DNA from 2 places in the Salipaludibacillus sp. HK11 genome. Region 2 is predicted to be linked to the other one. Evidence: predicted binding sites of a transcription regulator. Region 2 holds the regulator's gene; the other holds the start of a gene.
The links. Region 2 encodes LexA, which represses DNA repair genes until DNA is damaged. Its sites were predicted from a motif close to CGAACATATGTTCG; they were not measured.
Positions count from the first base shown of each region.

Region 1: a site for LexA is predicted at 3,651-3,664, ahead of recA (recombinase RecA). Genes of this name have one in related genera too.

Region 1 is NZ_CP181045.1:1,600,768-1,608,630, forward strand. It holds gene ACM26V_RS07915 (TIGR00282 family metallophosphoesterase) at 1-103, opposite strand, end outside; gene rny (ribonuclease Y) at 444-2,006, opposite strand; gene recA (recombinase RecA) at 2,481-3,560, opposite strand; gene ACM26V_RS07930 (DEAD/DEAH box helicase) at 3,797-5,380, opposite strand; gene ACM26V_RS07935 (competence/damage-inducible protein A) at 5,383-6,657, opposite strand; gene pgsA (CDP-diacylglycerol--glycerol-3-phosphate 3-phosphatidyltransferase) at 6,674-7,252, opposite strand; gene ACM26V_RS07945 (RodZ domain-containing protein) at 7,487-7,863, opposite strand, start outside.
Region 2 is NZ_CP181045.1:1,449,486-1,457,348, reverse strand. It holds gene ACM26V_RS07215 (catalase) at 1-656, opposite strand, end outside; gene ACM26V_RS07210 (YolD-like family protein) at 739-1,068, opposite strand; gene ACM26V_RS07205 (DNA polymerase IV) at 1,065-2,297, opposite strand; gene lexA (transcriptional repressor LexA) at 2,409-3,032, opposite strand; gene ACM26V_RS07195 (LysM peptidoglycan-binding domain-containing protein) at 3,251-3,559, shown strand; gene ACM26V_RS07190 (recombinase family protein) at 3,556-4,224, shown strand; gene ACM26V_RS07185 (DUF896 domain-containing protein) at 4,447-4,692, shown strand; gene tkt (transketolase) at 4,959-6,956, shown strand; gene sirA (sporulation inhibitor of replication protein SirA) at 7,206-7,655, shown strand; gene ACM26V_RS07170 (YneF family protein) at 7,783-7,863, shown strand, end outside.

The DNA of each region.
Region 1 (7,863 bases), 150 kb from region 2:
TCGTAACATCAGGACGGTACTTTGATTTTAATTTTGGTAAATACTCCTTCAACGCATTTCTTCCTGGAGAGCCAACGATATCTCCTATAAACAAAATTTTCATAACATACTCCTTTTAACAAATATTGATGTGCCTTTTGAAATCAAAAACTATTTCTATTTTATCAGCTTTAAAGAAAAAACTATAAACTTAATAATTCGAAAAACTTAGCTTGTCGCCAAGTCCTTCATGGCAAAAGCTTTAGTTTTTCTTATACTTTAATTCTTTAGCAAAGTTAAACATTCTTAAAGTACAAAAACAACCCTCTAAAGGATTTTCGTGAATGTCAACAAATCTTACTTCACTCCACTTCAGTTTACTCTATTATTTAGTGAGGACCAACCTAAAGCTAACGACAATTTGTGACTATATAAAAGAAAAATAAAGTGGCAAAAGCACCACTTTATTTCGCATACTCAACTGCCCGTGTTTCACGAATAACTGTCACTTTTATGTGACCAGGGTAATCAAGTTCATCTTCAATTTTCTTCGTAATATCTCTAGCAAGACTGTAAGAATCTTCATCGCTAATGAAATCTGGCTTAACCATAATACGAACTTCTCGTCCAGCTTGAATTGCGTAAGTTTTTTCAACGCCTTCAAAGGACTCGGAAATTTCTTCTAGTTTCTCTAGTCGTTTAATATATGTTTCTAACGTTTCCCGTCTAGCACCTGGTCTAGCAGCTGACAAGGCATCTGCTGCAGCTACTAACGTAGAAATAACAGATGTTGATTCTGTATCTCCGTGGTGAGAAGCAATACTGTTTATTACAACTGGATGTTCTTTGTATTTCGTTCCTAATTCAACACCAATTTCAACATGACTTCCCTCAACCTCGTGATCAATCGCTTTTCCAAGGTCATGTAAAAGACCAGCGCGACGAGCTAATTGAACATCTTCACCCAATTCAGCTGCCATAATACCACTTAAGTGAGCAACTTCCACTGAGTGTTTTAAGACATTTTGGCCATAACTTGTACGAAATTTTAGACGACCTAAGATTTTAATTAAGTCTGGGTGCAAGTTATGAATACCCATTTCAAAGGTAGTTTGTTCTCCATACTCACGAATTAACTCATCAACTTCTCTTCTTGCTTTGTCAACGGTTTCTTCAATTCGAGCTGGGTGAATACGACCATCTTGGACTAGCTTTTCTAATGTTGTTTTGGCAATTTCTCTACGTATAGGGTCAAAACCAGACAATATCACCGCTTCTGGTGTGTCGTCAATGATTAGATCAATTCCCGTCAACGTCTCTAAAGCACGAATATTTCGACCTTCTCTTCCAATGATTCGGCCTTTCATCTCATCATTTGGCAAATTAACAACAGAAACTGTTGTTTCTGCTACATGGTCTGCTGCACATCTCTGAATAGATAAAGAAAGAATCTCTTTCGCTTTTTTATCCGCTTCTTCTTTAGCTCTCGTAACGGATTCCTTTACGAAAATGGCTTTCTCATGTGTTAATTCATTTTCTACAGTCTTCATAATAATTTCTTTTGCTTCATCTCTTGAGAAAGCAGAAATTCTTTCTAATTCTTGTTGTTGTTGTTTCACTATCTCCTCGACTTTGCTATTCATCTCGTCGATTTCATGCTGACGTTTTGACAAGCGCTCTTCTCGTTTTTCAAGAGTCTCTTCCTTTTTGTCCAACGTTTCACTTTTTCGATCCAAAACTTCTTCTTTTTGCACCAACCGATTCTCTTGCTTATGAACATCGTTTCTGCGATCACGGACTTCTTTTTCAGCTTCCATACGAAGCTTATGAGCTTCATCTTTAGCTTCTAAGATTGCTTCCTTTTTACTGGAGTCCGCTTCTCGCGTAGCATCTTCAATCGTTTTTCGAGCCAGAGCTTCTGCACTCGAGATTTTAGCTTCTGCGATAGATTTGCGAACGAAGTATCCAATCAAGATAGAAATTGCTGCAGTGAATAGCAAAATGAGGATTTGTATGATCAGATCCAAGACTGATTCACCTCCTCATGCTATTTCTTAGCTAAAAAATCATTCATTTCTTTTTCAAGTTAATCATTTTCATAAATAAAGCATCTAAATACATCCTGTACAACTTTAAATAAACAGTCGTTTAATGCAGTATTCTCACTAATTGTATGTCTCATTATCGATAATGTCAAGCACTGGTAGCGGCTCCAAACTGAATCAAACTAGAATTCCTGATTGTTAATAACTAATATCTCTATAAAACTAACCAAAAGAGTTATTATCACTTAAGAAAGTGTCATACTCTTTTGAATGTAAATTAAAAAGAACAACTCTTCTTTACAGATTAAATTCTATCTTTCACCCATATTAATACTTGTTAAAAAGTAGCGTTTAAATAACATTTACTCCTAACTAAAACAACCTTAGGCTACTATAATTAGCTTAAGGTTGTTTTAGTTTAATAAACATATGCTAGTAAAAATGATAGGTGAGTTTTTATTTTTGTTCTAATTTTGCTGTCACTTGATCTTTAGATGATTCTTTAGACGAATCCTTACCTACGTCTTTAGAAACTGCCTCTTCTTTCGGCTCTACCAATCCATGATATTCACGAATCTTCATGTCAATCTCACCAGCAATTTTTGAGTTTTCTTTCAAAAATTGTTTTGCGTTTTCACGACCTTGTCCCATTCTTTCTTCATTATAGGAGTACCACGCACCGCTTTTAACAACAATATCTAATTCCGAACCAATATCAAGTATTGAACCTTCTCTAGAAATCCCAAGACCATACATAATGTCTACTTCAGCAGTTCTAAACGGAGGTGCTACTTTGTTTTTTACTACTTTTAACTTTGTTTTATTTCCCATAATATCGTTTCCTTGTTTCAGTTGTTCCGCTCTTCGCACTTCTAAACGAACAGAAGCGTAGAACTTAAGGGCGCGCCCACCAGGAGTTGTTTCTGGGTTTCCAAACATAATGCCAACTTTTTCACGGATTTGGTTAATAAACATAACGATCGTTTTCGATTTGCTAACTGCTCCAGAAAGCTTACGTAAAGCTTGAGACATAAGTCGAGCTTGAAGCCCTACATGACTGTCACCCATTTCACCTTCGATTTCTGCTTTTGGAACAAGTGCTGCAACAGAGTCGACGATGACAATGTCAATAGCTCCACTTCGTACAAGCGCTTCTGCGATTTCCAAACCTTGCTCACCTGTATCAGGCTGTGATAATAGTAATTCATCAATATTAACACCTAAATTTTGAGCATAAACAGGATCGAGCGCGTGCTCTGCATCAATAAATGCCGCTTGTCCACCATTTCGTTGAACTTCAGCAATCGCATGAAGAGCAACCGTTGTTTTACCTGATGATTCTGGTCCATAAACCTCAATTACTCGTCCACGAGGATAACCACCAACGCCTAACGCAATATCCAATGCTAATGTTCCACTAGATATAGTGGATACTCTTTGTCCTGCTTGTTCTCCTAATTTCATGATAGAACCTTTTCCATATTGCTTTTCAATTTGCTTTAACGCCATGTCTAATGCTTGTTTTCGATCTGACATTGTTACATTCGCTCCTTTATATATCAATTCATTATTTCTAATGCAAACTCATTTCTTACTATAAATATAAAATCTATTGCTCCTTATTTACAAACATCCGTTCGCTTATAATTATAGACGGAAAAATCCACCTTGTCAAAGGTTAAGGCGGATTTATTTAAAAATTATATTTTACTTGTCGTATACAAAATCAGACGGTATCTCATCAACAGTGAACGTTTATTATTAATTAAAAATTATTTTCTTTTAGGACGAGGTTTTGCTGGCTCAAGGTTAATTCTCGCTCCGCTAACACGGGAATATTTCAATCCTTCATAAACAAAAGGGGCAACCTCTTCAGGAACTTCCAAGAAGGTGAAGTTTTCGAATATATCAACTCTTCCAACTGATTGTGCACTTATTCCAACTAAGCGCGAGACCTCATCGACTAATTTTTTCGGTGTTAAGTCTACATTACGTCCTACATTAATAAAGAATCTGGTCATCCCTTTTTGTGCACCCGTTTCACCAAAATCATAGCTATCATCATTCATATCATCTCTGCTATAAAAAGCTAGTTTCATAAGTGATGTGACGACCTTCTCCGGTGGATACTGTTCTAGCAGGTCTGAAACTAAGGTGTCATATAGAGTCATTCCTTGATCATCGTTTTCAATAAGGTCAATAATTTGCCCTTTCCACACGTGTTGCTGTTTCTCAACCACTTCTTCTACTGAAGGGATATTTCGAGAAGGGACTTTCATTTTTATTTGCGCTTCAATGGAACGTAAATGTTTCATTTCACGCGGTGTAACAAGCGTAAGAGCAATACCGTCTTTACCAGCACGTCCCGTTCTTCCAATACGGTGAACATAACTTTCAGGATCTTGTGGAATGTCATAATTAATCACGTGACTAACATTTTGCACATCAATTCCTCTCGCTGCTACATCTGTCGCAATTAAAAATTCTACAGACGATTCACGAAATTTCTTCATGACTAGGTCTCTTTGCGGTTGTGATAAATCTCCATGGAGGCCATCTGCCATATACCCTCTCGCTTGAAGAGCTTCAGCTAATTCTGCGACACCTTTTTTCGTTCGACAAAAAACAATCCCTAAGTGAATCGTTTCACTATCAATAACACGACATAAGGAATCAAGCTTATTTTTTTCGAGAACTTTATAATATACTTGATTAATTGACGGAGCCGTAACGTCACCCTTATCAATTGTCACATGTTTTGGATTAGTCATATATTTACTTGAAAGTTTACGAATCGGAGGAGGCATCGTTGCTGAAAAAAGCATTGTTTGTCGATTACTATTAACTTGTTTGAGGATCTTCTCAATATCTTCCACGAATCCCATATCAAGCATTTCATCCGCTTCATCCAAAATTAAGGTGTGGATATTTTGTAATTTCAATGTTCCACGATTTAAGTGATCCAAAACTCTTCCGGGAGTCCCTACAACAATTTCTACCCCTCGATTTAATGATTTAATTTGCTGTCCAATCGATTGTCCACCATAAACAGGAAGTGTTTGCACCTTTTGAAATTTTGATAGCTTTTGAAGTTCTCCAGCAACCTGAATGGCTAATTCTCTTGTCGGAGTTAAAATCAACGACTGTATATGCTTTTCTTTCGTAATATGCTCCAACAAAGGGATTCCAAATGCAGCTGTTTTCCCTGTACCTGTCTGAGCTTGTCCAATTACATCACGTTTGTTCAAAATTTCAGGAATAATTTTTTCTTGGATTGGTGATGGTGCTTCGAAGCCCATTTCTTTAATTGCTTTTTTTATTTCATCTGATACGTCAAATTGTTCAAATTTCATCATTTCTATTCATCCACCTTTATCTTTTCCTTTTCCTTTTCCTTACTCAAACATTGAATTAAATAATACATGCCATACTTTACAGATCGTTCTCTAATATTTTCTCTACTTCCTGCTAAACGAAGCAAATATGTTTCCTCGTGGTGCTTTGTTGCAATACCAATATATACGATGCCAGGTTCGTGCCCTTCTGAAGAATTTGGTCCTGCGACGCCGGTAAAACTAATTCCAATATCACTATGATATTTCTGTTTAATATTTATCGCCATTTCTTTAGCGCACGATGAACTAATCGCGCCTTCAGTTTGCAACAATTTCTGTGAGATAGCCAATTCAGTATGCTTCACTGAATTACTATAACATATTATCCCCCCTGTAAAAACAGATGAAGATCCTGGCTCACTTGTCATCATTGTCGAAAATAAGCCTCCCGTTAAACTCTCAGCTGCTGCAATCGATTGACCAGTTGCTTTCAATTCTCGAAATAAAATATTTGCTAATTGACTTTCATCTTCACCGTAATAATAATAACCAAGGCGTTCTAGAATTTTCGATTTCAATTGTTGTAATTGGAAATCGTTCTCTTGTTTATCCGACCCCTTGACAGTTAATCGGAGCGTCACCTCACCTCCAGAAGCAAGAGGTGCAATTGTCGGATTAGTTTGTTGTTCTATTAAATCATCGACTTTTTCTACCAATTGTGATTCACCGATATCAAAAAAACGCAAAACCATTGATTGAATTTCTTCGTTTAGAACTAGCTTTTTTTTCAAAAAAGGCATTAAGTAATTGTTAACCATCGGGATAAGTTCACTAGGGGGACCTGGTAACATAACGATATATTTGTTGTTATGCTCGACAACCATTCCACATGCTAACCCTTGGTCATTCGCTAGTATTTTTGCGTCTTTCAGTACCATCGCTTGTTTTCGATTGTTCGCAGTCATTTCTCGACGTCTTTGGGCGAAATGTGATTCAATTCGCTCCTCTGTTTCTCTATCATAGACAAGCTCTTTCCCTGTTACCTTAGCAACTGTTTCTTTCGTTAAATCATCTTTCGTTGGTCCTAATCCCCCGGTAAAAATCAATAAATCTGATCGATTTAATCCTGATTCAACGACTTCAGATAATCGATTTGGGTTATCCCCCACTACAACATGATGATATACATCAATTCCAATAGACGATAGTTGACCAGATATGTATGTAGCATTTGAATTTTGGATTTGTCCGAGAAGTAATTCCGAACCTACTGCAATAATTTCAGCATTCACTCTCATTTCCCCTTTCTAGATATTACAATGATTTATTAAGAACGTGCTTATTTTTCACAAAATAATCCACACCTGAAAAAACAGTTAAAATCACTGCAACATAGACCAAAATGGTGTCAAAGGGTATCGAAACCAATTCAAATACGATGTTATATAACATAACTGCTGCTGCTGCAAATATTTGGCTAATTGTTTTCCACTTTCCCCAAATACTTGCAGCAATGACCTCTCCTTCACCTGACGCAACAAGTCTGAGTCCTGTAACTGCAAATTCGCGACTTAATATGATAATTGCCGCCCATGCAGGAAACATATCTAAGCCAACCAGTCCAACAAAAGCAGCGCTTATTAACAATTTATCTGCTAACGGATCCAAAAATTTTCCCATGTTCGTGACAAGCTTATACTTTCTAGCATAGTAACCATCCAACCAATCTGTTGAAGCGGCTACGATAAAAATTATCGCTGCAATAAAATGATGAACGGGAATCTCTGCCCCGAGCAATGTCAGCTCTCCCCATTGAAACGGAACAAGCAGAAAAATCATAAATACAGGGATTAATAAAATTCGTGAAACGGTAATCTGATTAGGAATATTCACTTTGCCCCTCCTGACGTAATCATATTTCGATTTATATTATGTATGAGACCTATTCAATTTTATCAAAAAGGTTAGCATATTGCGAATACTAGAGTGAAATATTATCTTCTTCTACTCATAATGTGTCAATTTTCTTCATTTATACTTTATTCAATTGGGATTTTCGCTAACCTAAAAGAATCTTTTATCACAAAAAACAGCCCCTAAAAAGGGCTGTCTCTTCAGCAAATATATCTACTCGCTATATTGAATAATAATATTTTGCGTCGTCAGTTCAAGAGGATATTCTACTAACTCATCATTAATAAAAATATCAGTAGTTGGTGTACTACCAACTCGTATCCTGATCTGTTCTTCATCAGAAAAGTCAAAAGTAGCTTCATCTTCTGAAGCGTGCATTTGTCCATACACATCATCACCAGAACTATTGAAAATACTAATCCAGCTTTGACCTGAAAACTCCATCGTCACATCAAAGGTATCCGTCTCACTAAGACTAAATACCGATGTATCTCCATCACTCTCTTCAAGAGTAAAGACCGGTTCAGATTCTGATTCGTCTTCTTCATTTTCATTGTTTTCATCATTAGCTTCTTCATTGTTATTTTCTT
Region 2 (7,863 bases):
TTGTTGACCCATTTATACGTGTTAACCCCTGACCCTTGCATGGAGCGGTAGTTAGCTGGAATCCCCCATGGTGAGAAAAGAAACGTAATCATATGTGTCGCTTCAGGAGACTGCGAAATAAAATCAAAAATTCGCTCTCCATCCTGAACATTTGTGACTGGATCAGGCTTGAAGGCGTGAATAAGATCCGGAAATTTGAGTGCATCTCTGATAAAAAAGATTTTTAAATTGTTTCCGACTAAGTCCCAGTTACCCTCATCTGTATAGAATTTCACTGCAAATCCTCTAGGATCTCTCAATGTTTCGGGTGAAGCAGTGCCATGTGTAACAGTTGAAAAGCGAACAAAAACAGGTGTTCGCTTTCCTTTTTCTTGAAAAAGATTGGCTCTTGTATACTTGGAAATAGGTTCGTCCCCAACTGTTCCGTAAGCCTCGAAGTATCCGTGGGCACCGGCTCCTCTAGCATGGACGACTCTTTCTGGAATTCGTTCACGGTCAAAGTGACTAATTTTTTCAAGCAAATCGTAATTTTCCAAGGTTGTTGGACCCCGATTACCGATCGATCGTAAATTCTGGTTGTCCGTGACAGGGTGGCCCTGTCGATTTGTCATCGTTTCTTCGGTTTCATTTTTTGAGTGTCCAGCTTCTTCATTCATTGAATTTCCTCCCACTATGTTTTTATATTTTTACATATAGTGGTAGTTTTTCGAAAAAAGCAGAATTTATACTTTATTGCAATCATGATAACTTTTCGATTTTTTTCAGTTCTCTTACATGAATCCACTGACCGTTTATTTTTAATCGTTTCAAGTGGTGATCCATGTGGTCAATCACGCCGGTTATCTCTTGATCAAACCCGTCTCTCCAGTAGACGACGGTCACATGTAGCATATGGTTAAGCGAATCGGTGGCAATCAAACTAAACTCTGTCAAATCATCTTCCTCAAGTGAAGGTCGAGGATCTTGTTTTTTGCTTTTTTTTCGGTTACGCAACGCTTGGATGTGTTCGGGCAGCATCATCCTACTTCCTTCCCACATGAGATTTCCCCGTTTTAAATAATCGCTCATTTGTAATGGCCTCCAATTTTCGCAGAGCGTTCTAATACCTGACTAGCAGGTAATAAGGATGTTGCGCGCATTACCGCGGTTTTCCCATACTTGTTCGTAATTTCATCGGTTGTATAGCCTAAGTTGATTGATTGAGAACGATCTTGTTGAAACAAATTTAATTGGATTGATTGATCACTCGTTAAATTAGTAAGTGAGACATGCAAACGACGAATAGGTTGTTGATCCCAAAAGGTTTCAAGTAATTCACAAGCATGGCGGAAGACTTCCATCGTCATATTTGTTGGTTCTGGCATTTTTTGTTGGCGATGAAATCCAGTAGGGAGGTCGTAATTTGCCCCGGATAAACTTAACGAGACTGTTTCGGCCATCACTCCAGCCATACGTGTTCTTCGACAAACCTCTTCACATAGTTCTAATAATACGACTTTGATTTCTTTTTTTTCACTGTAATCGCGCGGCAGTGTCATGCCGTTACCAATTCCTTTTTGACTATTTGTCGATGAGAGAGAAATAGGAGAGTAATCGACACCATGGGCATTCATCCAAAGTACTTGGCCATGAATGCCCCATAGCTTTTTGATTTTATTGACATCGGTTTGAGCCAATTCACCAATTGTTCGAATCGCTCTTCTTCGCAAATGTTGCGACATTTTTCCGCCAGCTCGAAACAATTTTTCAATAGGCAGAGGCCAGAGCGTTTCTTGGATGTTTTCTTTTTTTAACCAAAAAATACCGTTCTGATTTTTTTTGGAGAAGTTATCGCATGCCATTTTAGCGAGCACTTTGTTTTCACCAATTCCGACTCGAGCAACGACTTTCAATTTGGAATAAATTTCATGTTGAACATGTTCGGCAATCTCATAAGGAGTGCCGAAGAGTTTTTGGGAGTGCGTGATATCCATGAACTGCTCGTCGATGCTATAAGGTTCGACCAAATCAGTGAAACTCTCCAAAATATCAGTAATTGTGATAGAGTTATCGATATATTCTTGCATATGAGGTGGAACGGTAACTAAGTCCGGACACTTTTGTTCCGCTTCCCATAGTCGTTCTCCATTTTTTATACCATATGTCTTTGCGAGTGGACAGGCAGCTAAGATAACACCGGAGCGCCGCGTGGGGTCACCTGATACAACTAAAGGACGATTCAAATCTTGGTAGTGTTTTGCCTTTTCAACGGATGCAAAAAACGATTGCATATCAACTAAGAAAATGACTTTTTTCATTGGTGTATTCCTCCTTCTCTTTAGAATACCGAAAAAAGAAAAGAAACACAAGAACGTTTGTTCTTATTTAGAACAAAAAAGAAAAACGGGCATAAGCCCGCTTTTAAATAACTAGTGAATTGAACGGAAAACACCGATCACTCTTCCTAAAATATGTACGTTCGTCAAGATGATCGGGTCTAGTGTAGAGTTTTCAGGTTGGAGTCTAATGTGATCTTCCTCTTTGAAGAAACGCTTCACTGTAGCTTCATCTTCGTCTGTCATTGCAACGACAATATCCCCATTGTTTGCAGAATTTTGCTGCTTAACGACGACATAATCGCCATCAAAAATTCCAGCCTCAATCATAGAATCTCCTGAAATTTCAAGAATAAAAGATTGCTCGTCTTGAACAAAACTTGCAGGTAAAGGCAAGTATTCTTCGACATTTTCAATTGCTGTAATTGGTTGCCCCGCGGTAACTTTACCGATGACGGGTATGTGTAAATACGGCGTTTCAGATATTGTATCTGATTTGTTTTCTAATCCAATAACCTCGATAGCACGCGGCTTTGTAGGGTCACGGCGAATGTAACCTTTTTTTTCTAACCTTGAAAGGTGACCATGTACAGTTGAACTTGAAGCAAGTCCAACGGCTACACCAATTTCTCGGACAGAAGGTGGATATCCCTTAGCTTTCACTTCTGATTTAATAAATTCCAAGATTGATTGCTGACGGGATGATATTTTTGACATATGAAACACCTCTTTAAAAGATTTTTATACTTTATCGTTGTTCTATTAAACGCTTGTCCAACATAGGCATGACTAAGATCATATATAGAGTACAGGAACATTATACCATGAGAACACGAGTTGCGCAAACGAACGTTCTTATCATTTCTCTTGACACGAACACTCGTTCTAAGTATAGTGGTAAGGGAACAAACATTCTTATTTGAGGTGATGATGAAATGAATCGTATTTTACGTAAAAAATTAGACGGGTCTATTCTTATTTTGCTATTATCAGTTGTATTATTTTCGTGGACTCACTTCTCTGACAGAGAACAAGAGTCAGATTATTATATGTCGTCCCAATGGACGGTCTCACAGGGTGAATCATTATGGACGATTGCAAGCAGTGCTACGAACGAGATGGGATTGACGATTGAAGAAGCAATTCTTTGGATAAAAGATGAAAATAAATTAGATGATGAAGCAATTTACCCAGGGCAGACGTTAAAGGTTCCGGTGGAGATGAAAGGTGTTGCAAAAGATTGAAGGGGATTATTTATGTAAGAGTAAGTACGGAAAAAGAATCACAGGAGTCATCGATTGTTCGACAGAAAGAGGAGCTTACTTCTGCAGCTGAAAAATGGGATATCCAAGTGATTGATGTCATTGAAGAACGGGCAAGTGGTTATGAAGTAGACCGTGATGGAATGCTGTCTGTATTGGATCGTTTAAAAGAAGAAGAGGCAAGTATGCTACTTGTACAAGATGAAACAAGACTAGGAAGAGGTAACGCCAAAATTGCTCTGATTCATCAGTTAAATAAGCTGAATGTTTCGATTTATTCTTTGAAAGATGATGGAGAACTCATTCTTTCTGAAACGGATACAATGATCTTAGATATTGTCGCGATCGTCGAAGAACACCAAAGAAAACTTCATAATGCGAAAATAAAAAGAGGCATGAAAAGGGCTGTAGAGGCAGGGTTCTATCCCCATAAAAATTTAGCACAGTCAGACAATGCTGGGGGGAGAAAGCGATTAGAAGTTCCAATTGATGAAATTGTTAAACTTAGAGGTAACGGGCTGACGTTTCATGAAATAGCGGCCATGTTAAGAGGTTTCGGTTATTCAATATCGAAAGCTACCGCTCATCGGAGATATCAAGAGCATAAGTATAAAGAAGAAATGGACATTTCGGAAAATAGAGAATAATATTTGCCTTCGTCTCAAAGGATATTTGAGTGGAGGATGATATTGATTTTATCAGGTACCATCGGAACACGGTGAAGTGATTTGTGAAGAACGTACGAAGGTGACGCTGCAAGTAATTCTAAATTTCTCTCTGATACCCGTTATAGATAGACGGTTTTACTTGAAATGGTCTTGATAGTTTATTAAGATGAAACGAGCATTTCAGTAAATGGAGGAATTCGTGTGCTTAATAAAGATAAGCTTCAACGTATTAATGAACTAGCAAAAAAATCAAAATCTGATGGTCTTTCATTGAAAGAACAGCAGGAACAAAAAAAACTTCGAGAAGAATATTTGAAAAATGTTCGTAAGTCATTCAAAAATCAATTATCTTCCGTTAAAGTTGTCGATGAGCAAGGAACAGATGTGACACCAAAGAAGTTAAAAGAAGAACAAAAGAAGAATGAAAATAATGGACCACTCCATTAGTAAAGGCGTTCTCAAGCGTCTTAGTAATTAAAGAATAGTCTGCCTTCGGAGAACAAAATAAGCTTTAATAACTAACTAAAGTGATTTATCCGCTTTAGTGATTTTGTTTGTTTGAAATGAAATTCACTTTATTTTTTGTCGAAAGCAGTTAAATTGTTCATAAACTTATCTGATTTTATCGTTAATTAACGGTTGTCTAACCTCTCCAAAAAGTATATGATTAAATTATATTTGATACATAAAAAAAGAAAAGAGGCTGATATTGTATGTCAACTAACGTTGATAACTTGTCTATTAGTACGATACGTACATTGTCGATTGATGCGATTGAAAAGGCGAATTCTGGTCATCCAGGTATGCCAATGGGAGCTGCCCCGATGGCTTATACGTTGTGGTCGAAGTATATGAACCATAACCCATCAAATCCAGATTGGTTTAACCGAGATCGGTTTATTTTATCTGCCGGTCATGGCTCTATGCTATTATATAGCTTGCTACACCTTCATGGCTACGATGTAAGCATGGATGATTTAAAAGGATTTAGACAGTGGGGAAGTAAAACTCCTGGACACCCTGAATTTGGTCACACAGAAGGAGTTGAAGCAACGACAGGTCCTTTAGGACAAGGTTTTGCTATGTCTGTTGGTTTTGCTATGGCTGAACAACACCTAGCTGCTACATACAATCGTGATGATTATAATGTCGTCGATCACTATACATTTTCTATTTGTGGAGACGGTGATTTAATGGAAGGTGTTTCTGCTGAAGCATCCTCATTAGCAGCGCACTTGAAACTTGGAAAATTAATTGTTATGTATGATTCAAATGATATTTCTTTAGATGGTGATTTACATCATTCTTTTTCCGAGAGTGTTGAAGATCGTTACAAGGCTTATGGATGGCAAGTGATCCGTGTTGAAGACGGAAATGACTTGCAAGAAATTGCAAAAGCAATTGAATCAGCAAAATCGGATGATCGCCCAACATTGATTGAAGTGAAAACGGTCATTGGTTATGGCTCACCAAATAAAAGCGGAAAGTCAGCTTCACACGGTGCTCCACTAGGCGAAGACGAAGTGAAAATGACGAAAGAAGCTTACAAGTGGACATTTGAAGAAGAATTCCATGTTCCGGATGAAGTTCGTGAACATTATAAAGCTCTTGCAGCAGAAGGCGAGAAAAAAGAAGCAGCATGGAATCAAAAGTTTGCGGAGTATAAGAAAGCGCATCCTGAACTTGCAGCTCAATTGGAAACAGCTATGAAAGGTGAACTTCCTGAAGGATGGGATAAAGATGTTCCTATTTACGAAGTAGGAGATAGCTCAGCAACACGCGCATCTAGTGGAGAGGTATTAAATTCCCTTGCGAAAAACGTTCCAAGCATGTTCGGTGGATCTGCGGACTTAGCTGGTTCTAATAAAACAACGATTAATGGCGAAGAGAATTTTTCTCGTGATAATTATTTAGGAAGAAATATATGGTTTGGTGTTCGTGAATTTGCGATGGCAGCAGCTTTAAATGGTATGACTCTTCATGGAGGATTGAAGCCATATGCGGCTACATTCTTTGTGTTCTCAGACTATCTGCGTCCAGCACTCAGACTTTCTTCTCTCATGAAAATACCAGCAACTTACGTATTTACACATGATAGCATTGCTGTTGGTGAAGATGGCCCTACACATGAGCCAGTTGAACAACTAGCTGCGTTAAGAGCGATTCCAGGTGTGTCAGTTCTTCGACCAGCAGATGGAAACGAAGTTGCTGCTTCATGGAAATTAGCGCTTGAAAGCAAGGACCAACCAACTGCGCTAATACTAACTCGTCAAGGGTTGCCAACGCTTCCTGCAACGAAAGAGAAGGCTTATGAAGGAGTCAAAAAAGGTGCTTATGTTGTTTCAGAAGCAAACGGGGATCTTGATGGGATTCTTCTTGCTACTGGATCAGAAGTATCGTTAGCTGTAGATGCGCAACATGCGTTGGAAAAAGAAGGCGTTCACGTATCTGTTGTGAGCATGCCAAGTTGGGATCGCTTTGAAAAGCAATCAGCAGAGTATAAAGAATCTGTTCTTCCTTCAGCTATTAAACGTCGATTAGGTATCGAAATGGCTGTTACACAAGGTTGGGATCGTTACACAGGTGACGAAGGTTCCGTTTTAGGTATTGATACGTTTGGTGCATCTGCTCCTGGAGACGTTATATTGAAAGAATATGGATTTACACCTGAAAATGTTGTAACAAGATTTAAACAATTATTAGAAAAGTAAATATGAAGAATAGAGGCTGTCCCAAAAAAGTAATTTTGGTGGCAGCTTTTTTGTATTTATTGATATGATTTTTACAAGCTAGTAAGAAAATAATCGGTGGTGAACAATATTTAGTGGTCGATAGACAAAACTAGTCATTCTCTCCTGACACATTTTGACAAAAGCTTGACCTTATGTCTTTTATAATAAGGTTATGCAAATTAGGCAAATCAATGAGATCGTTGTGTAAAAATCGGAGAGGATGAAAAGATGAGAAAATATGAAATCGTATTGATGGATGAAGAGGTAGCGTACATGTACAGCGGTATGGAGAAGAAATTATACCAGTTATTTCATGAACATCGTCACTCAAAAGGACTACTCAAAACGATTACAGGTCATCAAATCCGTTACATTACGAAAGACTACGGTCAAACTAACCTAGATAAGTATATCTATGAGTCATTTTTTCATTGTAAAGACTACTCTTATTCTGAAAATACTCATATTTTGACGGGAATGAGAGATCGAAGTTTTGCTCAATTATCGCTAGCCCCTGGGAAAATGACGTTAATATCCCAAGGGAAGATTGATGCCGAGACAAGCTTTTTTGAAGTATTAAGAAACTATCAATCCTTTTTCTTGGCGATCAATTACGAGAAAGAGAAATATGGATGGTTAAAACCTATTCCAGTTATGCATATTATGCAAGAAGGTTAAAAATAGCCCGGAAAATATTCATTGACCCTTTTAAAGTCGGATTTATTCATGTATAATAAATAGGGTTCACAAGAAAATAACTTACTATCCGACAAAGTAGTAGATAGAAGAAGGAGGGTCAACGCCGATGTGGCTATATATTTTAATCGGTGTCATCGCTCTGTTAGCAGGAATCGCGATTGGGTTCTTTATTGCTAGACAGTACATG